4 regions of the Cobetia sp. PS-4MA genome follow, and region 1 is predicted to be linked to each of the others. Evidence: predicted binding sites of a transcription regulator. Region 1 holds the regulator's gene; each other region holds the start of a gene.
What was found. The regulator PhoB, encoded in region 1, activates phosphate uptake and scavenging genes when phosphate is short. The targets are predictions, from matches to a motif close to TGTCATANNNNTGTCANA.

Region 1 (6,038 bases):
TCACGCGACTGACCCGCATCGCGCTGCGCAATCTCGCCGGCGTGCCTTCCATCGTCTATGGAGTCTTCGGGCTGGGGTTCTTCGTCTACGGGCTGGGGGCCGGCCTGGATGAACTGTTCTTTTCCGAGCGTCTGCCGACCCCCACCTTCGGCACCGGTGGATTGCTGTGGGCATCGCTGACGCTGGCGCTGCTGACGCTGCCGGTGGTGATCGTGGCCACGGAGGAGGGGCTGGCGCGGGTGCCGCATCGCCTGCGCGAAGGCGCGCTGGCACTGGGTGCCACGCGCTTCGAGACCCTCAGGCGCGTGGTGATACCCGCGGCATCTCCGGCCTTGATGACCGGGCTGATTCTGGCGGTGGCGCGTGCGGCAGGCGAGGTCGCGCCCTTGATGCTGGTCGGCGTGGTCAAGCTGGCGCCGGACCTGCCGCTGGATGACAGCTTCCCGTGGCTGCATCTGGATCGCAAGTTCATGCACCTCGGCCATCAGGTCTATGATCTGGCCTTCCAGAGCAGCGATGCCTTCAGCAGTCGCCCGCTGGTCTATGCGACCGCACTGGTGCTGGTGGTCGTGATCCTGTGCCTCAATCTGAGTGCCATTCGCCTGCGTCACATGCTGGCACAACGTTACAAGGGAGCCACCGAATGAAGCGTGACTCTGCACGTGAGAGCGTCCAGTCGAGCTCGCAGCACCCCGAGGTCGTCAATCCGCAGGACACGTGCCTGGAAACCCGCCACCTGTGCCTCGATTATCAGGCGCAGGTGGGCAAGGAGCGTCACCGGCGGCGTGCGCTTGACGATATCAGCCTGCGCATCGCGCGCAAGCGCGTGACGGCTTTCATCGGCCCCTCGGGGTGTGGCAAGTCGAGCCTGCTGCGCACCTTCAATCGCATGACTGATCTCGATGAGCAGTCACGCCTGAGCGGCAAGGTCTGGCTGGAAGGCGAGGACATCCATGCCCGGGGCGTGGATGTCCCCATGCTGCGCCGGCGCGTCGGCATGGTGTTCCAGACGCCCAACCCCTTTCCGATGTCGGTCTACGAGAACGTGGCCTTCGGGCTGAGGCTGGTCGGCGAGAATGACAAGCGCCATCTGGATGACAAGGTCGAATCCTGTCTGCGGGCCGCGGCGCTGTGGGAGGAAGTGAAGGACCGGCTGTTCGACAGTGCGCTGGGGCTTTCCGGTGGCCAGCAGCAGCGCCTGGTGATCGCGCGCACGCTGGCGGTGGAGCCGGAAGTCCTGCTGCTGGATGAGCCAGCCTCGGCGCTGGATCCGATCTCGACGCTCAAGATCGAGGAGCTGATCCGCTCGCTGCGCTCACGCCTGACGTTGGTCATCGTCACCCACAACATGCAGCAGGCAGCACGTGTCTCGGATGCCACGGCCTTTCTGCATGAAGGGCAGCTGGTGGAATATGCCCCGACCGATCAGCTGTTCACCAACCCGCGTCGTCGCCAGACCGAGGACTACATCACCGGCCGTTTCGGGTGAGATCACCGAAGCGGCACTGCAGGTGGCTGACACGTGTCTCGCGCGGGACGTTGGCGGATGGGCCATCGCGTTGTGGATATTTCAGCGCGGCGCGAGATTCGATTGGCGTCCCGGCGCTCGAGTGAAATATAACTGCAATCAAGAGGCGTCATGCTAGGAGGGAGCCGCCTGCGCCAGACCCTGCTGCAGCGCTTCTACATCAATGCCACATGTCAGAGACCGCCTGCCTCGGCGGATGACTTCCCGGGAGAGGGTAATGGATATCACCAGCGATTCGCACGGCAAGCACATATCCCAGCAGTTCAATCACGAGCTGGATGCGCTGAAGACACACCTGCTGGCCATGGGCGGTCTGGTGGAGAAGCAGCTGCAGGATGCCGTCACGGCCCTGCTGGAGGGTGACAGCGAGACGGCGACACGCGTGCGTGACAATGACAAGGCCGTCAACGACATGCAGCTGAAGATCGATGACGAGTGCACCCGCGTGCTGGCGCGCCGTCAGCCGGCGGCCTCCGATCTGCGTCTGGTGCTGGCCGTGATTCGCGCCACCTCGGATCTGGAGCGTATCGGCGATGAATCCAGCAAGATCGCGCGCAATGCCATCTCGCTGGTCGAGAACGGCCAGAGCCCGCGTGGCATGGTCGAGGTGCGTCACCTCAGTCAGCATGTGCGCAGCATGGTGCGTGACTCGCTGACCGCCTTCGCCCGCTTCGACACGGATCTGGCGCTCAAGGTACTGCGTGAGGACGCCTCGGTGGATCTGGAATACCAGAGCGCGATGCGTTCGCTGATGACCTTCATGATGGAAGACGCGCGCCAGATCACCCCGGTGCTCAACGTGATGTGGATTCTGCGTGCGCTGGAGCGTATCGGGGATCACGCCGACAACCTCGCCGAGTACGTCATCTTCCTGGTCAAGGGCGTGGACGTGCGTCACACCGACACCCATGACCTCCAGCCGCAGGATCTCGACAAGCCCTGACGTGCAGGCCCCTTCCCCGGGGCCTGACGCCTGTCTGCCGATGACGCCCCGCCTCTGTCCCGCCGACGGAGTGCGGGGCGTCTGCCATTCGATGCGCCGACAGCTGCGTGGGGCGGGTGGTAGTGCTAGGGTGTGGCTCCGGCCGCCTGAGGGCAGCCGCCTTTCACGAGATGACGAGGACGTCGCATGATTGATGCCGTATCGGCGCTGGTCCGCGGGACCCGCATGGTCTATACCCCCGGGCTACGCCGTTTCGTGTTCGTACCACTGGCGATCAACCTGGTGCTCTACAGTGCCACGCTGTGGCTGTTGTTCAGCCAGTTCGAGGGCTGGATCGATTACTGGATGCTCAAGGTGCCCAGCTGGCTGGAATGGCTGAGCTGGTTGATCTGGCCGGTGCTGGTGCTGAGTCTGTTGCTGGCGGTGTTCTTCACCTTCAGCCTGGTGACCAATCTGATCGCGGCGCCGTTCTACGGCATTCTGGCCGAGAAGGTTGAGCATCGTCTGGATGGCACCCTGATCGAGGATGAGCGTGGCCTGGTGAAGATCGGGATCGACTCGCTGGGGCGCGAGATGGCCAAACTGGGTTACTTCATTCCCCGCATGATCGCGCTGTTCATTCTCGGCTTCATTCCGGGCCTGAATCTGCTCTCACCGCTGCTGTGGGGGCTGTTCTCGGCCTGGAGCATGGCGATCCAGTATCTGGACTATCCGATGGACAACCATCAGGTCAGCTTCGGCGACATGAAGCAGCGTCTCAAGGCGCGCTGGTGGCCGTCACTGACCTTCGGTGGTGCCGTGTTCGTGCTGACGCTGGTGCCCTTGGCCAACCTGCTGTTCATTCCCGGGGCCGTGGCGGGTGCCGTCCTGATGTGGCAGAGCCACTACCGACAGCTGCCTGCCCCGCGCCGCTGAGCCAGGCTTTATCGCGAGCGTTGATGAACGCAGATACCACGACGCCCCGCCGTGACCTCATGCAGAGGGCGCGGCGGGGCGTTCGTGTCAGTGGGGCTGCAACCGTCAGGCAGTCGTCGCGCAGCGGCGTTCCGCCGGGAAATGACAACGGAAGCGTGCGCCCTCGCCGGGCAGGCTGTCGATCTCCAGGCGGCCCTGATGGCGGATCAGCACATGCTTGACGATGGCCAGTCCCAGCCCGGTGCCACCAGTGGCGGTGCTGCGTCCCTTGTCGATGCGATAGAAGCGCTCCGTCAGGCGCGGTAGATGCACGGGATCAATGCCGTCACCGTCATCCTCCACCTCGACCATCACGCCCTCGGTGGTGCTCTGGCAGCGCAGCGTGATGTGGCAGTCTTCCGGCGTGTAACGCACCGCATTGAAGACCAGATTCGAGATCGCGCTTCTCAGCTCCTGCTCCTCACCCATCAGGGCCAGTCCGGGCTCGACCTCCACCGTGATGACATGCCGCTCCTTCGAGAGGCCTTCGGCATCTTCCCGGATACGCGTCAGCAGCTGTGCCATGTCGATGCGACGTCCTTCGCCCGACAGCTCGTCGGTCTCCAGGCGCGACAGGGTCAGCAGATCCTCGACGAGGTGCTGCATGCGGTCGGTCTGACTCTGCATCTGTCCCAGGCCACGCTGCCAGCGCGGGGGCAGGTCATCGGCATAGTCGGAATAGGTCTCGAGGTAGCCGGCCAGTACCGTCAGCGGCGTGCGCAGCTCATGGGAGACATTGGCCACGAAATCGCGGCGCATTTCCTCGAGACGGTAGAGACGGGTGACATCGCGCACCATCACCAGGCGCTCGTTGTCACCGAACAGGGTGATGGAGATCTGCAGGGTCAGGTTGTCGGAGAGCGGCGATTGCAGGGTCAGCGGCTCACGATAGGCCAGCCGATTGAAGTAATCGATGAACACGGGGTCACGCAGATAGTTGGTGACGTGCTGGCCGCGGTCGTGACTGGCCTTGAGGCCGATCAACTGCTCGGCAGCGCTGTTCCACCACTCCATGTCGCCGTGATTGTCGAGCATCACCAAGCCATCGCGCATCGCTTCCGAGGATTCCTGGATGCGGTTGAGGATACTGCGCAGTCGCTCCTGCGCCTGACGCTGACCCTTCTGGTAGCGATACAGACGATCGAGCAGATCCCCCCAGACGCCATCGCCGGGCGGCGGCTCTTCATGGGGGTTGGTGATCAGCCAGGTGTAGAGGCTCTTGAGGTGCTTGAGATGGACGAACAGGTACAGCGCCAGCCCCAGCGCCAGGCCCCAGCCCAGCAGGCCGAGCAGTCCGCCGACCAGCCCGAAGCCGCCCGCCAGATAGCCCAGCCGCCATAGCTCGTTCGTCCAGTAGCGCATCCGCGTCTCAGGCCTGGGCGCTGAAGCGATAACCGGTACCGCGGACGGTCTGGATCAAGTGCTGATGCCCCTCGCCCAGCGCCTTGCGCAGACGACGAATGTGCACGTCCACGGTGCGCTCCTCGACATAGACATTGCCGCCCCAGACCTGATCCAGCAGCTGGCTGCGGGTGTAGGCGCGCTCCTGATGGGTCATGAAGAACTGCAGCAGGCGGTATTCGGTGGGGCCGACCTCCAGGGAGTTGCCGTGTGCGGTCACGCGGTGGCTGGCGGGGTCGAGCATCAGACCCTCGACTTCCACCGACTCCTCGACGCCCTTGGGCGTGGTGCGGCGCAGCACGGCCTTGAGGCGTGCCACCAGCTCGCGTGGCGAGAAGGGCTTGGTGATGTAATCGTCCGCCCCGGCCTCGAGCCCCTGGATCTTGTTGTCTTCCTCGCCCTTGGCGGTGAGCAGGATGATCGGCAGCTCCGCCGTGGTCTCGTCACGCTTGAGGCGGCGCGCCAGTTCCAGCCCGCTGGTGCCGGGCATCATCCAGTCCAGCAACAGCAGATCGGGCTTTTCATCGACGACGATGGCGTGGGCGTCCTGGGCATTGTCGGCCTCCAGCACGCGGTAATCCGCCATTTCCAGGGCGACGGCGATCATCTCGCGTATCGAGGATTCGTCGTCGACAATCAGTACGGTCTTGGAGCTCATCGCTAGATCCCATGCAGCAGTCGGCGCACGCGCCAGAATGACAAGTCGATGACGATTACAACCTGCTTATATGACAGTGAGATGACAATCGCCAGCTTGGCAGCTTGCCGCCCGGCTTGCCAGCGAGTCCCTCAACTCTCTCAAGGCGTGAATGTCACGCCTCGCCGCACGAGGAAGGTCGCTGGCAGACCGGATGAGGACTCGGGCCCGTTGGCCGGAAAGAGGGGTCAGGCAGCTGGCCAGGTCGCCAGCGCGATGCCCGCGAAGATCAGCAGGCCGGACCAGTGGTTGTTGAGAAATGCCTGGAAGCAGGGGCCACGCTCCCGCTCGCGAATCAGGCGCTGCTGCCAGACGAAGGTCACGGCCGCCGCGGCCAGCCCCAGCCAGTAGAAGATGCCCAGCGCCAGGTGCAGGCCGATGCCGATCAACACCGCCAGCATGCCCAGCTGCAGCAGACCGATCATCAGCGTGTCGGCGCGGCCGAACAGGACGGCGGTGGACTTGATGCCGACCTTGAGATCGTCATTGCGATCGACCATCGCATAGGCGGTGTC
Region 2 (6,038 bases), 480 kb from region 1:
TTGAGCGCCGGCCTCAGGCAGCAACATGATGCACGTGAGCGGCGCAGTCACGAGATCGCCGCGCGCATGGAGAAGCTGGGACTGAGTGATGCCATGCAGCGTGCCCGTGAGCAGGCCACGCTCAGCGGGTCGGGAGACCGCCCCCTGTCGCGGCCCGACTTCGCGCGCGCGCTGGTGGAGGCGGGACTGGCCCGTGATCTTCAGGATGCCTTCAAACGTCACCTGGGCTCCGGCCAGAAGGGCGACGTCAAGGCACACTGGCCCGAGATGGAAGAGGCGGTGGGGTGGATACGTGCCGATGGCGGTGTCGCGGTGATGGCGCACCCGATGCGCTACAAGCTGACCCGCACCAAGCGCGGTGAGCTGCTGCGGGACTTCATCTCTGCCGGCGGTGAGGCCGCCGAGCTGGTCAGCGGCTTCCAGAACATCGACCGTGCACGCGACCTGGCGCGTCAGCTGGATGAACTGGGCCTCTATGCTTCCGTCGGCAGTGATTTCCACTTCCCCGGGGGGCCGCTGGCACCCGGCAGCATGAGTCCGCCACCGCGCACCAGGGTGCCGCCCGTCTGGTGTCATCCGCGCCTCGCACCCTTTTTTGCGGCCGCCACCGCCACCATGTGATAGAGATGGCAGAGCCGGCCTGACTGACGTGTCGCGTCGTGTCAGGCCGGTCTTGTCGAGAGTTCGCCGAGAATTTGCCGAGAGCTTGTCGAGAATTTGCCGAGAGTTCGCCGAGATCAGTGCGCCAGTGTCCGGCGCACTGTGCTGACGCAAGGAGCGCCGCATGGGACAGTTTTTCCAGATACACCCTGAAAACCCGCAGAAACGTCTTATTGATCAAGCGGTTGCCATCATTCGGCAGGGGGGCGTGATCGCCTACCCGACCGATTCCGGCTATGCACTGGGTTGCCACCTGGGCGAGAAGAAAGCCATCGAGCGCATCAAGCGTCTGCGTGAACTCGATGACAAGCACAACTTCACCCTGATGTGCTCGGATCTGTCGGAAATCGGCACCTACGCCAAGGTGGACAATGCCGTCTTCCGGCTGCTCAAGAGCCACACGCCCGGAGCCTTCACCTTCATCCTCCACGCGACCACCGAAGTGCCACGCCTGCTGTTGCATCCCAAGCGTCGCTCCATCGGCGTGCGCGTGCCGGACCATGCCATCACGCATGCCCTGCTGGAGGCACATCATGAGCCGCTGATGAGCGTGACGCTGATTCCGCCGGGCGAGGAGCTGCCGATGACGGACCCGGAAGAGATCCGCCAGCGCTTCGGGCATGCGCTGGATCTGATCATCGATGGTGGGGCCTGCCGCCTGGAGGCCACCAGCGTGGTGGACCTGCGCGACCTGCCGCCCGTCATCGTGCGTGAAGGACGAGGCGACATCTCGAACTTCGTCGAGTGAGGCACGCCGCATGACGCGCGTGGCGAGATGCTCATGATGCGTTGCTCATGACGACGAGAAGCGGATGGTGACATGGCAGGCGAGGTCGTTGAACAGGAATTCAATAACGTTGAGTGTTAATATTCGTCCGTCTTGATAACTCAACGACATACCTATCATGCACAGAGGATCATCGATGCCGATCACGTCTTCATCTCAAGCGCGTGTCTCGTTGCTGGCGAGAGCCACCAGGGTCGCGACACTGGCAGGAATCATGGGTCTGGGAGTCGCTCCCATCAGTCAGGCGGCCGAGACACCCGAGGCAGCGCAGTGTCCGCCGGCAGCATATGCCATGGCACTGCGCTATCAGCAGCAATCGGCGGAAGTCGCGGCCCTGCAGCGTCAGAGCTATGCGCTGGCGACACGTCAGCTGGAGACACTGCTGGCATCTCGTGATGACGAGAAACCTGCCGCGATCATGACCGACCTTGATGAAACCGTGATCGACAACTCCGCGCTGCTGGTGCGTGATCTGAAGGCCTGTCATGACTTCACGGGCTGGGACACCTGGAAGGCGTGGGAGCGAGAGGGCAAGCCGACCCTGATTCCGGGTGCCAGGGAGTTCCTCGAACTTGCCGCATCGCGTGGCGTGGCGATCTACTACGTGTCGGATCGCTACGAGGAGAACAAGGACGCCACGGTCACCACGCTGAAAGCCCTGGGTCTGCCCGGTGTCGATGATGCCCATGTGCGCCTGCTGGGGCCGAGCAAGTCGGTGCGTCGCCAGGCGATCGCGGAGGATCACGACATCGTGATGCAGCTGGGCGACAGCCTGCATGATTTCGCGGATGACTTCTCCGACAAGACGCCCGAGCAGCAGAAGGCGCTCGTCGCGGAGCAGGCGCAGCATTTCGGCAAGGATTGGATCATGTTGCCGAATTCCTCCTACGGCAGCTGGAGCGAGGCCACGCTGACCGCCTGGGACAAGCCCTTCTCTGACCGCTAGCCCTTGCCGGCTTCCGGCTGAATGACAACGCCCCCGGACCTTGCGGTCTCGGGGGCGTTGTCATTTCCGAGGCGTTGTCATGTGCCGAGTGACACTCGGCCTCGTCAACTGCGATCGCGATCGGGGGAGTCATCGCCTGGGGAGGCGGTTTCCTCCTTCGCTGGCGGCTCGGCGTCGGGCTCAGGTCCGGGTTCTGGGTCTGTCTCAGGCTCTGGTTCAGGCTCTGGCTCGCGTGGGTCACGCGTGTCTTCATCCAGCCAGGTGCCGCAGAACTTGCAGTACTTGGCATTGCGATCATGGCCCTCACGGCCACAGCCGGGGCAGGCTTCATCGCTGGTCTGCTGCATGCGCAGGCCGTTGAGCACCTCGGCCGAGAACACGCCGGTGGGCACGGCGAGAATCGAATAGCCCAGTATCATCATCATCGCCGAGATGAACTGGCCCAAGGGCGTGATGGGGGCGATATCGCCGTAGCCCACCGTGGTCAGCGTCACCACCGCCCAGTAGAGCGCCTTGGGGATGGAGGTGAAGCCGGCTTCCGGAGGTTCGATCAGATAGATCAGGGCACCGAATACCGTGATGATGCTGAGTACGGTGATGAAGAACAGCAGGATCTTGCGACGACTGCGCGCGAGAGCCTCGACCAGCATGCGACCTTCGCCGACGAAGGCCATCAGGCGCAGCACGCGGAACAGCCGCAGCACACGCAGCACGCGCACCACCAGCAGTGCCTGCGCCCCCGGAATCAGCAGCGAGAGCCAGGTCGGGGCGATCGACAGCAGGTCGAGCACGCCGTAGAAGCCCTTCGCCCAGGTGCCGGGGTGTTTGAGGCAATAGAGGCGTACTGCGTATTCCAGCGTGAACAGCAGGGTGAAGGTCCATTCCAGGATGCGGAACAGCTCCCCATGGCGGGCATTCAGCGACGGCACGCTATCGAGCATCACCACGGCGACGCTGGCGAGAATCATCGCGACCAGCGCGATATCGAAGGCCTTGGCCGCCTTGGTGTCGGACTCGAAGATCCAGTGGAACAGCCGGGCGCGCAGCCTGCCGCTGGCCGGCTCGAAATCGCTGGAGCGAGGGGGGGCGGTGGCGGATTGTGACGTACTGCCGTATTCGTTGGCCGGCCCTTGGCGTTCAGGCATGCGGGCTTCCTTGACTGGCGTCGCAGCGCCGGGGCGGGCTGCGACGCGATGGTGGGGGCAGGGCAGGTGAGGGCGCGATGGCCTGGCGCTCAGCGAGCGATTTCACCGGGGTCTCTCAATGAGCTTTCTCAACGAGCTTTCTCGATGAGCTGTCTCACTGAGCTTTTAATGAGCTGTCTCACTGAGCTTTTAATGAGCTGTCTCACTGGCCTCGGCTGCGCAATGCCGCCAGCAGCGACAGGCTTTGCTGACCGAAGGCCGCTGTCATCCAGCTGTCTGACGTGCCCTGCTCACGGGATTCGCTCAACGCCTCCGTCAGCGCCACCGCATGGACATGACCGGGATGCTGACTGGCGGCCAGGCGCGAGGCCAGGGCCGAGAAGGCGGCCAGGGCGTGGTCGTGCCAGCGCATGTCATCTTGCTGCTGGCGGTCGGCATGTGCATCCAGGGCATCGATGGCCGCGGCGAGCAGGGCATTCGTGTCGGTGGTATCCAGCGTCTTCTCGTGCCATTCGCCATCTCTGAGTGCGGCACCGCGGCGTGCCTTGCTGGCATCTGCCGGGCGCAGGGCCAGTCGGCTGGCCAGGGATTCCGCCAGCGTCCACAGCACCCCTTCGCGCTGCTCGGCGCTCAGGTCGTCACCGCCAGTGAGTTCCAGTTCGATCTCGCGGATGTGCGTTTCCCGACCTGCTGCCTTCACGTGGCCGAGATCCAGCGCCATCTCGACGCCGACACCCGCCGTCTGGCCATCCTGCGTCACCGTCAGTTCCAGCTGCCAGGCATGACGTTCGAAATCCGTGCTGAAGGTAGGGGCGAGGGCGCCGAGCAGGTGCTCACGCGGACCTTCCTCAAGCGCCTGCAGAGGGGGAAGGCCGCGCAGGCCATCGAGATCGAGGCCTGTCTGGCCGTCGGGCAGCGCCCATTCCCACTCGCCCCGCGAATGCAGGCCGCCATGGCTTTCGCCACTGGTCTTGAGGGTCTGGCGCAAGGGGCCCGGACTGTCGGCATCCTCTCCACTGCGGCGCAGGCGCAATGCCATCTTGGCGCGTTCCAGCGCATGCTCAGGCGTGTCGAAATAGGTATTGGCCAGCCAGCGACGACGGGGCGTGGTGCCAGCCAGTTCCGCGATGTCCGCAAGACGTTCCAGAATCGCCGTGCGTCCGAGGCCGCTGTGGGTCAGCGCCAGCTTGAGTTCGATTTCCTGCGCCATGACGACGGCACTCCCTGTACGAGAAGATGAAGAATGAAGATGGCCGGGCATGGATGACGACAGCGATACGAGGACGCTGGCGGCCTGTCCGAGATCCCGGGACAGGCAGCCCCCGGCGGCTTCATGCTCGCGCCTGTCCCTTGCCAAGGCAAGCGCGGAGCGTGTCGCCAGCCTTCCCACGGCAGGTGATCCGTCAGCAGAATCACAGTGATATGACAGTATCGTGACATTTGTGTGACATGAATTGCCTGCCGCCAACTCCTTGGTTATATTATGAACAATGTAATCAGTCAGCGACCCCGCGTCCTGTCGCTACATGACAATCTCTCCTCTGGAATCCTTCGAGTTCCCCCCGACTGCCGCTGATGTTGCGTGAAGTACAACAGCATGGCGGTATCGTGTCGTTACGATGAAAGTTATGTGATCGTCACAAAGGCTTTGCTACACTCCGCGCGTCAATCCTTAACGCCGACGGCCACTATGGTAACGACCAACCCTTTCTCTTCGATGTTCGGGCGCTCGCCTTTCAAGGCGCTGCACACCCACATCATCAAGACAGACGACTGTGCCCAGCACTTGCTGACCTTCTTCGACGCCTGCGAACAGGGTGATTGGGATCAGGCGGCCAGCATTCGTCAGACCATCAGCAAGCTGGAGCGTGAAGCGGACGAACTGAAGACGCAGCTGCGTCTCAATCTGCCCAATTCGCTGTTCCTGCCGGTATCCCGTTCCGACCTTCTCGAGCTGATCCATGTCCAGGATTCCATCGCGAACGTCACCAAGGATATCGCCGGCATCATGCTGGGTCGCCACATGCAGATACCCACCGCGCTGGTGCCCGCCATGCGTGAGTATCTGAAGACTGCGGTCGAATCGGTCTGCCAGGCGCGCCGTGCGCTGGGCGAGCTGGAAGATCTTGTCGAGTCCGGCTTCGGGCGCAACATGAGCGAGCTGGTCGACAAGCTGATCAATGAGCTGCATGAGCTCGAGAAGCAGTCCGACGAACAGCAGATCGCGATCCGCCAGACCCTGTTCTCGCTGGAAGCCGCTCTGCCACCGGTCGACGTGATCTTCCTCTACAAGATTATCGACTGGGTCGGCGATGTCGCCGATCAAGCTGAAAAGGTCGGTACCCGACTGCAGATCCTGATGGCGCGCTAAGCGCTGTCAGGACGTCCTGCCATCTGCTCAAGAGTTCCCTAATGTCCATCATTGCTCAATACGGCGATGTGCTCGTCATCCTTGCCTGCGTATTCGGTTTCTTCATGGCGTGGGGTGTAGGCGCGAACG
Region 3 (6,038 bases), 1.9 Mb from region 1:
AACAGCTCTGCTTTCAACCGATAGCACCAGACAGGTCAGGGTAGACAGGTCAGAGAAAGACAGATCCGCTCTCCTTGCATGGTGTCAGCAGCACAAGCACTCATCGTCGGAGCCAGGCGCAATGCCTGAGTCATCCCGCGACACCTGAACGACTCCCACGCCGCACGCGCCTCCAGTACCTGCCTGCTCTGCTTCAGGCACATCATTCAGCCTTCCGGTCCCTGTGACAGCCAATGTCGAACTCTCCCACGCCCGCAACCCAACCGTCCTTGCCGACATCCGACTCGCCCAAGCGCCTCGCCGTCTTCATCGATGTCCAGAATATCTATTACACCACCCGCGACACCTTTGGCCGGCAATTCGATTACCGCCGACTGTGGGCCGAGCTGGAATCCCTGGGCAGCATCACGCATGCCTACGCCTATGCGATTGACCGTGGTGACCCCAAGCAGCAGCAATTCCAGCAACGCCTGCGTGAGATAGGGTTCGAGGTCAAGCTCAAACCCTTCATCCAGCGAGGAGATGGCTCGGCCAAGGGTGACTGGGATGTCGGCATCACGATCGATGTGATGGAAGCCGCCCCCAGCGTCGACGAGATCATCCTCGCCTCCGGCGATGGTGACTTCGCCCTGCTGCTGGAGCATGTGGCAGCGCGCCATGCCGTCACGACGCGCGTCTACGGCGTCGAGGCACTCACTGCCCTTGCCCTGATGCGCAGCGCTGATCACTTCCGCGAGATAGATGACACGCTGCTGATGCGCTGAAACCTCGCGTCAACTGCCAGAAGATGACCTTCTGTCGTATCAAACATTAATGATGTCGCATTCAACACGCTCGAGAGAGATAGAGTTGCGCAGGATGAAGGATCCAGGCCCCACGCCAGATGATGCCCTCTTCGAGAAGGCCTTACGGTGGGCCTAACCTTCGCGGAGTCCTCTGATGAATAACAACAACATGTCTGACAGCAGTGCGGTATCACCTGCCACGCTCCGGCGTGTCCTTGCTGCTTCTACCATCGGCAATTTCATCGAATGGTTCGACTTTGCCATCTACGGCTTCATGGCAGTGATCATCTCGCAACATTTCTTCCCGCAAGGCGATCCAACCCTCGCTCTGATCCAGACCTTTGCCGTCTTTGCCGTCTCCTTTGCACTGCGCCCACTAGGCGGCATCTTCTTCGGCACTCTGGGGGATCGCATCGGTCGCAAGAATGTACTGGCCATCACCATCATCATGATGGCAAGCGCCACCGCCTTGATCGGTCTGCTGCCGACCTATCAGAGTATCGGCTTGCTGGCACCGCTATTGTTGACCCTGGCTCGCTGTGCCCAAGGTTTCTCGGCAGGCGGTGAATATGCCGGTGCGTGCGCCTTCGTGATGGAGCACGCGCCCGATGACAAGCGCGGATGGTATGGAAGCTTCATCCCCGTCTCTACCTTCAGCGCCTTCGCGACAGCCGCAGCGCTCGGACTTGGCCTGAACAGCCTGGTATCGGAAGCGACCATGCAGGAATGGGGCTGGCGTGTCCCCTTCCTGATCGCCGCGCCATTGGGCCTGATCGGCTTGTACATGCGTCTCAAGCTGGATGACTCACCTGCCTTCCGTTTGGTCCAGCAAGAGCACAACGCCACCAGCGCTCCGCTCATGGAAACGCTGACAATCCACGGCAGTACCATCATCAGCTTGATGGCATTCATCTCTGCCACCGCGCTGTCGTTCTACATGTTCAGCACCTATTTCGCGACCTACATGCAGGTGGCAGGAGGAGCCTCGCGCCAGACCGCCCTGCTGGCCAGCCTCGGTGCTCTCATGATGGCAGCTCTGTTATGCCCTGTGGCTGGCTACTACTCGGATCTGGTCGGTAGGCGCAATACGATCATCACCGCTTGCGCCAGCCTCGCCATTGCCGTCTTTCCCGCGTATTCACTCGCTGCCAGCGGCACCTTGTGGGCCTCGATGCTCGGTGCGTCATTGATGGCAGTCGGCGCAGTCTTGTGCGGCGTGGTCACCGCCTCGCTGCTCTCGGAACAGTTTCCCACTCGTGTGCGCTATACCGCTTCGGCACTCAGCTATAACGTGGCCTATACGATCTTCGGCGGCACCGCACCGCTGGTTGCCACTTGGCTTATCGACTTGAGCGGCAACCATCTGGCACCCGCCTGGTACTTGATCGCGATAGCTGGAGTCGCCTTGACCGGTGGTCTCAGACTGCCTGAGACGAGTGGCATTTCCCTTGCCGACATGTCGAAGCCCCCTGCTTCCAGTAAATCTGCACCTCTGCCGACGGCATGAGCCGGAAGCTGTCAACTGAACCCACAAGCCTCGCAGGATTGCCACGCACCCACTGATGTCACGCCCAGATCGCTACTGGATGAGGCCATTACCACAACGCCCGCAAGCCTTCCCGTCAGAGGAGGACTTGCGGGCGTTTTCGTCGAGTTGGAGGAAATTCCCGGAGACTGGTGGCGTGTGTCCCCAGATTGCCCTCTAGCGTTGTGGTGCGGCGGATAACGTCAACTCGATGGCATCATGACGCCAGTGTTCATCATCGCAGTCCACTGCGCGGCCATTCTGATCGAAGTTGATCCGCGTGATGCGCTGCGCCGGACTACCCGGTGCCGCATTCAGGGCGACGGCCGTCTCGGCGTCGAACACGCTGGAGGCCAGCTCGAAGCTCACGCGCCGGATGCGAATGGCGTACTGGTGAAGGTAGAGCGTCGTCAGCGAATGCACCGAGAGGTCGAAATCGAGAATGCCCGGGAAGCAGTCGCGTCGCAGGTGATGACAGACATGCAGCACCCGCCGGCCATCGATGCGCCGCACTCGCGTGATGCGATAGACCCCGGCACCCCGTGCAATTTCCAGACGCTGGGCGATCACCTCATCAGCGGGAACTTCCTGAGCGGACAGCACCTCGGTGGAAGCGACCCGCTGCTGCGACTGCACCATCTCGTGAAAAGGCAGACATGCCAGCAGGTCATACCTGAGGCGCGGCGGCGAGACGAACCAGCCGCGGCGGTTCTCGCGATAGATTCGCCCTTCCGCTTCCAGCTGCAGCAAGGCATCTCGCAAGGTGACTCGCGTGGTGCCGAACCGCTCGATCATCTCACGCTCGGACGGCAGACGCTGCGAGGCATGCAGCGGCGCTGCTTCAAGATGGTTCAGCAGCCTGCCCTTGAGCCCGGTGACGGGCAAATCCGCCGTGCGCGTCAGGGAAGTTGCGTCGTCACCTGTGGGCTCGATCGATGATGAAGGCATGCGAAGTTCCTGAAAGATAACGAAAGAGAGCGATTTCTGGCGAGTCACTTGCATGTCATCCAAGGTGTCCATCATGACAAGGCCAGAGAATCGCGATCGCTGTGGTCTAGTGTAGACGTCGCCAGGCGAATCAGCCCACGCTCGCCGAGCACCATGACACAGGCATGACGATCCGGTGACAGCGCAAGGCCATCCTGTGTGATGCGCGTGAGAATCCGAGGCGGATGCCTATCATCGGGACACGCTGTCATGCAGGTAATTGTCAGAAAATCAGCCGGCACCACGCAGCGTTGCGTCAAAACATGTAGCGCTGATGGCTGATGGCTCATTGCCACGACACTGACATCACGACACTGACATAGTGACGACACGCGACTGTCACAACCGCTGCGTAAAGTCATGTCAGCCCCGAGACTGAACTAGACCACAGAAATTGAGGTGGCAAGCCTCAGGGAAGACTGCGCAGGACAAGAACCAGCTTTGCCCCCATCTCGCCTGCCTGCTCGCCTCGGCGACTCGCTGGCCAGGAATGCACTCTCGCATCCGTTGATTACCCCGTCTGGGAGGATTGTCATTGAAGTCGTTCACCGCTACCTCGCCCCGTACCGCCGGTCTGATGGTCTCGGCCCTCATGGCCACCCTGCTGAGCAGCGCCTCCGTCAGTGCCGCTGAAGTGCCGGACGCACTGCTCAAGGCCGCCCAGGCAGAAGGCCGCGTCGACAGCGTCGGCATGCCGGACAGCTGGGCCAACTGGAAGGACACCTGGGCAGACCTCGAGTCGAAGTATTCCATCGCGCACAGCGATACCGACATGAGCTCCGCCGAGGAAGTCGCCAAGTTCAAGGCCGAAGGCAAGAACGCCACGGCAGATATCGGTGACGTGGGCTTCGCCTTCGGCCCCATCGCGGTCAAGCAGGGGGTGACTCAAGCCTACAAGCCGACCACCTGGGACGAGATCCCCGACTGGGCCAAGGATGAAGATGGCGAGTGGATGCTGGGCTACACCGGCACCATCTCCCTGATGATCAACAAGACACTCGTCAGTGAAGATCAGCGCCCCGCTTCCTTCGCGGATCTCTCCAATGGCGATTACAAGGTCTCCGTCGGCGCGGTCGGCAAGGCCTCCCAGGCCAACAACGCCATCCTGGCCGCAGCCTTCGCCAATGGCGGCAGCGAGTCAGACCTGACGCCGGGTCTGGAAGTGTTCGCCGAACTGGCCCGCCAGGGACGCCTGTCACTGGCCGAGCCGAGCATCGCCAACCTGGAGAAGGGCGAGGTGGAGGTCGCACTGCTGTGGGACTTCAACGCGCTCAACTATCGCGATCAGATCAACCGCGACACCTTCGAGGTGGTCATCCCCTCGGATGCCTCCATCACCTCGGGCTACGCCACCATCATCAACAAGCATGCCGCTCACCCGAACGCCGCCAAGCTGGCGCGTGAGTACATCCTGTCAGATGCCGGCCAGCTGAACCTGGCGGCAGGTTACGCCCGCCCGATCCGCGCCGAGCACCTGACCCTACCGGAAGACATCGCCGCCAAGCTGCTGCCCAACGAGCAGTACGCCAATGCCCGCCCGGTACAGGACTTCGCCGGCTGGGAAGCCAGTGCCCGACAGCTGCCGCGTCAGTGGCAGTCCCAGGTACTGATCCACCAGCAGTGACCCCCGGCCTCTTTCCAGAGCGGATAGAGCGCGCACAATCCTGACAGACGGCACCGTCCACACGGTGCCGTCTTGAGCTTCACGGAGTCTTCATGTCCCAGCGTGTCATTCTTGTCGTACTCGATGGCCTCAACCATGCCGTGGGTCGGCATGCCATGGGCTATCTGAGCGCCTTGGTCGAGACCGGTCGCGGGCAGTACCAGTCGCTGGAGTGCGAACTGCCAGCGATGTCGCGACCGCTCTATGAGTGCCTGTTGACCGGTGATCTGCCCGTCGACTCCGGCATCGTCAACAATGGCATCGTGCGACGCTCGCGTGGCGTGAGCCTGTTCGACCTCGCCAGTCAGCAGGGGCGACGCACCGCGGCAGCCGCCTATCACTGGGTCAGCGAACTCTACGTCGCCGCCCCCTTCGTGCCGGCCAGACACCGGCTGCTAGACAATCCCGAATCCGCCATCCAGGCGGGCATCTTCTACTGGCAGGATCACTACCCGGACGACCACGTCTTCAGCGATGCCGAGATGCTGAGACTGCGTCACGACCCGGACTTCCTGCTGGTGCACAGCATGAACATCGATGACGCCGGCCACCGCCACGGCGGTGAGTCCGCGCAATATCGCAATGCGGCGCGTCATGCCGATGTCGCCTTGGCCGACTACCTGCCCTGCTGGCTGGAGGCTGGCTATCAGGTGATGGTCACCGCCGATCACGGCATGAACGCCGACCGCTCACATTCCGGGCTTCTCGAAGAAGAGCGCCGTGTACCGCTCTGGACCTTCGGCAGCGCCTTCGCCCGCAGCCCCGCCCGCAACCTTCGCCAGCGCGAGCTCTGCGGCACTCTGGCTAGCGTGCTGGGACTGGAGCACGACAAGGCCAGCAACACATCCCTGCTGGCAGGCCCTGGAGGGGACGCATGATGCCGACATTCCTCAGGCGAGTGCTGACCAGCCCCGCGATGTGGCTGCTGCCCTTCGCCATCCTCTTCTTCGCCTTCCAGATCGCCCCGCTGATCTGGGTGATGATCAGCGCCTTCAAGACCCCCGCAGGCTGGGGGCTGGCCAATTTTCAGGAAATCGCCACCTCCCCCTTCTTCCGCCAGGCCATCGGCCGCAGTCTC
Region 4 (6,038 bases), 370 kb from region 1:
CCGAACCCAAGCTGATCCGCGCGCTGTATCGCGCCTCACGCGCGGGCGTGCAGTGCGATCTGATCATCCGCGGGGTCTGCTGTCTGCGCCCGGGCGTTCCGGGCATCTCCGACAATATCCGCGTCCGCTCGGTGATCGGTCGCTTCCTGGAACATACTCGCACCTTCCACTTCCACAATGCCGGCCAGCCGGAGACCTGGTGTTCCAGCGCGGACTTCATGGAGCGCAACATGTTCCATCGCGTCGAGACCTGTTTCCCGTTGCTCGACAAGAAGCTGGCGCAGCGCATCCGCAAGGACCTGGACACCTATCTGGTCGACAACTGCCAGAGCTGGCGCCTGGAAAGCGATGGTCACTACACCCAACTGGATGCCGGCGATGCAGAGCCGATCAGCGTGCAGGAAACCCTGCTGTTCGCCTACGCTGCCAAGGCCTGATCGCGCCCCGCTCGGGCCCGCCTCATCCGGCGCAGTCCATTCACCTGACTCTCGGCCCTCACGCTTGCGTGGGGGCAGTCTGCGTTGAGCAGACAAGCCTTGTCCCAGTCCTCCTGTCCCGATCCTTCTGCCCCCCAACCAGACAATGAAAAGGCCCCCGCATCCTGGATGCGGGGGCCTGGCAGCTGACGATCGGATCAAGCGCTCAACGGATCAGACGCCGATCTGACCACCATCTTCACGCTGGATGACGACGGTCGCGGCGCGCGGGCGCACACTGCCGTCAGTTTCGGCAGTCGCATCCACACTCTGCGGCCAGTTGCCGGGATGCTGGATATTGACGAACAACGCCGTCCTGTCAGGTGTCGCGAAGATGCCGGTCACTTCACAGCCGTTCGGGCCAACCGCGAAGCGCTTGAGCTGTGCCTGGTTATCGGCACCGATCACGGCAGCATCCCCTTCGGCCTGCTGAAGCGCGGCCGGCACGACCGCCAGTAGCTGGTCATTGGTGGCGTCCGCCACACCGGCGTAGCCGTTGTCCGTCTGGATCCACAGGATACCCTGCTCGTCCTCACGTTCGTCGAAGTAGAGGCCATCCGGACTGGCGAATTCATTCATCTCGGTCAGGCCGGACAGGTTGTCGGCGTCACTGGCCGCCGCGCCGAACACGAAGATCTCCCAATCGAAGGCGGTGTGATCCCCTGCCTCACGCCAGCGGATGATCTGTCCTGCCTCGTTGCCACCGCGCGGGTTGGCGGCATTGGTCGGCGCCGTCTTGTAACCGACTCCCGGCTCCTCGATGGCCTTGCCGTCATTGGTGAAGGCAGCCGCGGTACCCTCTTCGGTGCGCTTGGAGTTGTTGGTCAGTGTCATGTAGACCTCACCGGAAGCCGGGTCGACGGCACCCCACTCCGGGCGGTCCATCGGCGTGGCGCCCATCAGATCCGCCGCGTCCGCGGTATGGATGATGACGCCGGCCAGATCATCGGCCGCCAGGCCCAGCGCAGCGGCAAGCGTCCGGCCATCCCTGGTCACGGCGTCCGGCGTCAGCTTCAGCCACTTGCCAGTACCGTCGGCGGAGAACTGGGCAACATACAACGTGCCCTTGTCCAGATACTTGTCACCGATCGTCAGGCGATTCTTGTCGGCTCCCGGCACGTGCGCATCGGCGGCCTCCCATCTGGCATCGGAGACGAACTTGTAGATGTATTCGTTGCGCGAGTCATGGCCTGAATAGAACACCACCGGCTCGCCTTCGACCAGCTTGCCCGGCCAGCAGCCTTCATGGCGGAAACGTCCCAGCGCGGTGCGCTTGACGGCCTTCTCACCGGTGTAGGGGTCGATCTCGACGATGTAGCCGAAGGTACGTGGCTCATTGCGATAATCCTTGTCGGCACTGTCCGCCGTCGGCGTATTGTCGAAGCGCGCGAATTCGCCATCGACTTCGCTGGCATCTCCCGCGGCGGTTTCCCAGCCGTAGCGGCCACGCTCGGTCTCGATGCCGATGCGATCATCATCGCTCTGACGATCACTGCGCTTGACGAAGTACCCCGGCCAGTTCTCCTCACAGGTCAGGTAGGTGCCCCAGGGGGTATAGCCGTTGGCGCAGTTGTTGTTGGTACCACGCGTGCGCGTGCCATCCGGAGAGAAGGCAGTCTTGACGTAATCACTGCCTGCCACCGGGCCACTCAACACCATCTCGCTGGCGCTGGTATAGCGACGGTTGTAGCCGGAGTTGCTCACCACATCCCACTTGCCGCCGGCATCCTTCTTGACTTCGACGACGGTCACGCCGTGGGCATTGATCTCGGTACGCACTTCATCGGCCGGGCGCTTGCCGGACTCCGCATTGGTCGCGCCGCCCTTGGGCGCCCACAGGGCATCCTGATCGATGTACTCATTGTTCATCACCAGCAGGAAATTGCTGGAGGCGGTGTCTTCGCTCAGCGCGAAGTTGTGCATGCCGTCGTGATGCATGCCGATGCTGTTGAGCTGGGCCTCCGGCGTCATCGCCAGCGATTCACTCCACTGCGGTGCCTTGTCGTTGAGCGGAGTGCCCCACGGTGCCAGGACATGGGCGGTATACCCTGCAGGTACCACGAAGGCATCCGTGCGAGAGCCCTTGATGGACTCGAAGGCCAGCGCCAGCGGTGTCTTCGCCGGAGTCCCTGTGGTCTTGCCGCTGTCGGCATTGGCCGCACCGCTCAGGCCCGCCAGCCCGAAGCCGCCCAGCATGCTGGCAGCCGCCATGCCCAGACCACCCTGCAACACGCGACGACGGGAAAGGTGCTTGTCGATGATGGAAGAGAATGTCTCGTTGTGACTGGCATTCAGTAGGCGATGATCTTCAATTTCCTTGCTCATGCTGCTTCCCCGTAGTCAGGTTGCGGGTTGTTCTTTTCAGGCCTGGCCCCTGTGGGGCCGCCAAGGGCAACAAGAGTGATACGCGAACCAAATGACAGTCGTATGACGCGAACGATACGCCTCATGCAAACGACAGCGCCCGACGGTCGCATGACCATCGGGCGCGGGGAATTCACAAGCGCGAGACCTGCTCCGTCAGCCGTGAGGAAAGAGGGCTTCACCAGCAGGGTGGTGTCTGGGTCAGGCGTCTCGCAGACGCTCTGCCGCCAGACTCAGCAGATGCTCCGTCGTCTCCCACCCGAGACAGGCATCGGTCACGGAAACGCCATGGCGCAGCTGCGAGAGCTTGTCCGCTGCCGGCAATGCCTGCTTGCCCTCGTTGAGATGGCTTTCCAGCATCACGCCGATCAAGGCGCCATCACCGGCCAGACGCTGGGAGAGCACATCCAGCATCACTGCGCTCTGACGACGGTGGTCCTTGCGCGAGTTGGCATGACTGCAGTCGACCATCAGTCGCGGTGTCAGACCGGCCCCTTCCAGCTCTCGCCGGCAGGCGGCCACCGAGTCTGCATCGTAGTTGGGCTGACCATGGCCGCCCCGCAGCACCACGTGGGTGTGGGGATTGCCCGCGGTCTCGATCAGCGCCGGGCGCCCGCTGTCATCCATGCCGAAGTGGCGATGCCCGTGAGCTGCCGCACCGATCGCCTGCACGGCGACCTCGACCCCACCATCGGTTCCATTCTTGAAGCCTACGGCGCAGCCAAGGCCGGAGGCCATCTCGCGGTGGATCTGTGACTCGGTGGTGCGTGCCCCGATGGCCGCCCAGCCGAGCAGGTCTTCCAGGTAGGCGGCCGTCAGGGGCTGCAGCAGCTCCGTCGCCACCGGCAGGCCCAGCTGATTGATCTCGCGCATCAGTTCACGCGCCTGACGCAGGCCGCTGGCCATGTCATCACTGCCATCCAGATGCGGATCATAGGCCAGCCCCTTCCAGCCCACCGTCGTGCGCGGCTTCTCGACATAGACACGCATCACCAGCTTGAGGCGATCACGGACCTGCGGTTCGATCACCGCAAGGCGCTGGGCGTATTCACGCGCGGCCTTGAGATCATGGATGGAACACGGGCCGACCACCACCAGCAGACGATCATCCTCCCCGGCAAGAATCGCGTTGATCTCAGCGCGGTGCTGGCGAATCTGGCCGGCCAGGTCAGCATCCACCGGCAGCTGCGCGCGCAATTCGCTGGCGCTGGGCAGGGCTTCACGACTGATGCGTCCGGGAGTGGTCGGTGTCTGGGCGGCATCGAAGCGGGTCACGGGGGTAGTCTCGGCGGTCATGGTGTCGACAGTGGTATCGGCTGTGTGCGGGTCATTCGTCAACACGCGTTCAAGGCTGGCGTTCATGGTCTTCTCTCCTGTGACGAAGCTTCGGCTTCATCACGCAATATTCACTCTGACAGACAGGGACTTCGCGAATCGTCACCCCGATGTTGCTCGCCCTGCCCCGCGGTGACAGCGGAAAGAGGCAGGACGCCGCTAAATCGCCAGCGCCAATAACCATGCACGACCCGAGCGGAAGCGAAAGAGAAGCGGGTAGTCGGGATCGTGGTACGCATGGTCATTCCTCCAGTCATTCATGCTGCAATCATCGTTGGCACGTTAGGGTGGCACGCCTCTCTCGTCATGAGAGATTGCCGGGCCCAAACGCAAGAACCCCCGGTCGTGGCTGCGACCGGGGGTTCTTCAAGGTGGTGGCAGCCCGTACGAGACAGGCACGCCGTAACCTCAGGCGCGCCCCTGTGTAAACCAATACCAATAACCAGCCGCACACGCAGCCGACGCCAGCTGACCCGAAGGGCAGGCAGCGGCAGTGCGAAGGCGGGAGCTTGAGGATTGATTCATGGGTCGGGCCGGTGTCCAGTGATGACGATGAAGCGTCGATGACTCTATCCTTGCACTACGAAACGTCGCACGCAAGCGTGATCGGGCAACAAACCGTTGCCTGCACGTATAAAGAAGGACTATCAGCCCGGAGTGGCATCAGTATAACCTTTGGTTGTCGAACGACATGATCGGCAACGCGCATTCGTCCAGCGGTGCCTGACACCGCGCCCACAGCTTGGAATGCATACATGCAGGATTCCCGAAATGATGCACTGATAGAGTATCTGTCGGGATGTGCCCGGCAGGATGCCAAGGCACTGGATCGACTTTATCGCGCAACCAGTGCGCATCTATACGCTCAGTTGCTGCGTATCTTGAGGCATGAGGCATCCGCGCAGGATTGTCTTCAGCAGGTCTACATCCGGGTATGGGCCGCCGCCGGCCAGTATGACGCCGGCCGCGCCCGCCCGATGACCTGGCTCGGCACCATGACCCGCAACATCGCCATCGACTGGATACGTCGACAGCGACCCAGCGAGCACGACAGCGACGAATTGATCGCTGCCATGCCCGGTCGAAGTGATATCGAGGCAGATGTCGACCTGGCCCAGCACAGTGGTGAACTCCACCAGTGTCTGGCCGAGCTGAATGACGATCAACGCCGCGCCCTGGAACTGGCCTACTTCGAAGGCCTCACCCACCAGGATCTGGCCAACCAACTGGACCAGCCCTTGGGCACCGTCAAGAGCTGGGTCCGACGTGGACTCGAGAGGTTAAAGACATGCATGAGTCATTTGATCTGAGCGATCCCGAACTGCGTGAAACCGCAGCGGGCGAGTACGCGCTCGGAACCCTGACACGCAGTGAGCGCGCCGCTTTCGAATCGCTGCTCTCCGTGAGTCACGACCTGCAGCGCGATGTGGAGCGCTGGCGCGAACACCTGAACGTGTTCAATGAACAGCTGCCCCCTGTCGCACCGCCCGCCGATGTCTGGCAAGGCATCGCCGAGGCGACGGGCACCGCCCGGCAGCCGTGGTGGCGTCGCCTGGGCCTGTGGCAAGGCATGACGGCCACGGCGTTCAGCCTCGCACTCGCCGTCAGCCTGACCTTCAGTCTGGGTCAGAACGAGAGCATGGAGAGCGACTACGTGTTCGTGGTCAGCAACCCTGACAGCAGCCCCGGCTGGATCGTCAATGCCTCCCACTCGGGTGAGATGATGGTCCAGGCCGTCAGCCCCAACGCCCCGGCCCCCGGCAAGGTCTGCGAGCTGTGGCTGATGGCCAAGGATGGCAAGGAGCCGATGTCACTGGGCATCCTGCCGCACTCCGGCACCATGAAGGTGGAAGTGCCGAAGGA

Region 2: a site for PhoB is predicted at 4,960-4,977, ahead of AC26AR_RS01900 (CYTH domain-containing protein). Genes of this name have one in related genera too.
Region 3: a site for PhoB is predicted at 3,422-3,439, ahead of AC26AR_RS08810 (UTRA domain-containing protein). Genes of this name have one in related genera too.
Region 4: a site for PhoB is predicted at 2,892-2,909, ahead of AC26AR_RS14955 (PhoX family protein). Genes of this name have one in related genera too.

Annotation. Positions count from the first base shown of each region.
Region 1 is NZ_CM173107.1:3,928,012-3,934,049, reverse strand. It holds gene pstA (phosphate ABC transporter permease PstA) at 1-647, shown strand, start outside; gene pstB (phosphate ABC transporter ATP-binding protein PstB) at 644-1,489, shown strand; gene phoU (phosphate signaling complex protein PhoU) at 1,746-2,471, shown strand; gene cysZ (sulfate transporter CysZ) at 2,658-3,386, shown strand; gene phoR (phosphate regulon sensor histidine kinase PhoR) at 3,492-4,787, opposite strand; gene phoB (phosphate regulon transcriptional regulator PhoB) at 4,795-5,484, opposite strand; gene ubiA (4-hydroxybenzoate octaprenyltransferase) at 5,712-6,038, opposite strand, start outside.
Region 2 is NZ_CM173107.1:406,626-412,663, forward strand. It holds gene AC26AR_RS01880 (PHP domain-containing protein) at 1-621, shown strand, start outside; gene AC26AR_RS01885 (L-threonylcarbamoyladenylate synthase) at 785-1,408, shown strand; gene AC26AR_RS01890 (5'-nucleotidase, lipoprotein e(P4) family) at 1,584-2,393, shown strand; gene AC26AR_RS01895 (ion transporter) at 2,498-3,538, opposite strand; gene AC26AR_RS01900 (CYTH domain-containing protein) at 3,741-4,748, opposite strand; gene AC26AR_RS01905 (TIGR00153 family protein) at 5,229-5,909, shown strand; gene AC26AR_RS01910 (inorganic phosphate transporter) at 5,951-6,038, shown strand, end outside.
Region 3 is NZ_CM173107.1:2,064,450-2,070,487, forward strand. It holds gene AC26AR_RS08800 (NYN domain-containing protein) at 234-764, shown strand; gene AC26AR_RS08805 (MFS transporter) at 940-2,292, shown strand; gene AC26AR_RS08810 (UTRA domain-containing protein) at 2,488-3,258, opposite strand; gene AC26AR_RS08815 (ABC transporter substrate-binding protein) at 3,833-4,921, shown strand; gene AC26AR_RS08820 (alkaline phosphatase family protein) at 5,014-5,838, shown strand; gene AC26AR_RS08825 (ABC transporter permease) at 5,835-6,038, shown strand, end outside.
Region 4 is NZ_CM173107.1:3,558,855-3,564,892, forward strand. It holds gene ppk1 (polyphosphate kinase 1) at 1-437, shown strand, start outside; gene AC26AR_RS14955 (PhoX family protein) at 651-2,801, opposite strand; gene AC26AR_RS14960 (3-deoxy-7-phosphoheptulonate synthase) at 3,042-4,136, opposite strand; gene AC26AR_RS14965 (sigma-70 family RNA polymerase sigma factor) at 4,931-5,485, shown strand; gene AC26AR_RS14970 (anti-sigma factor) at 5,464-6,038, shown strand, end outside.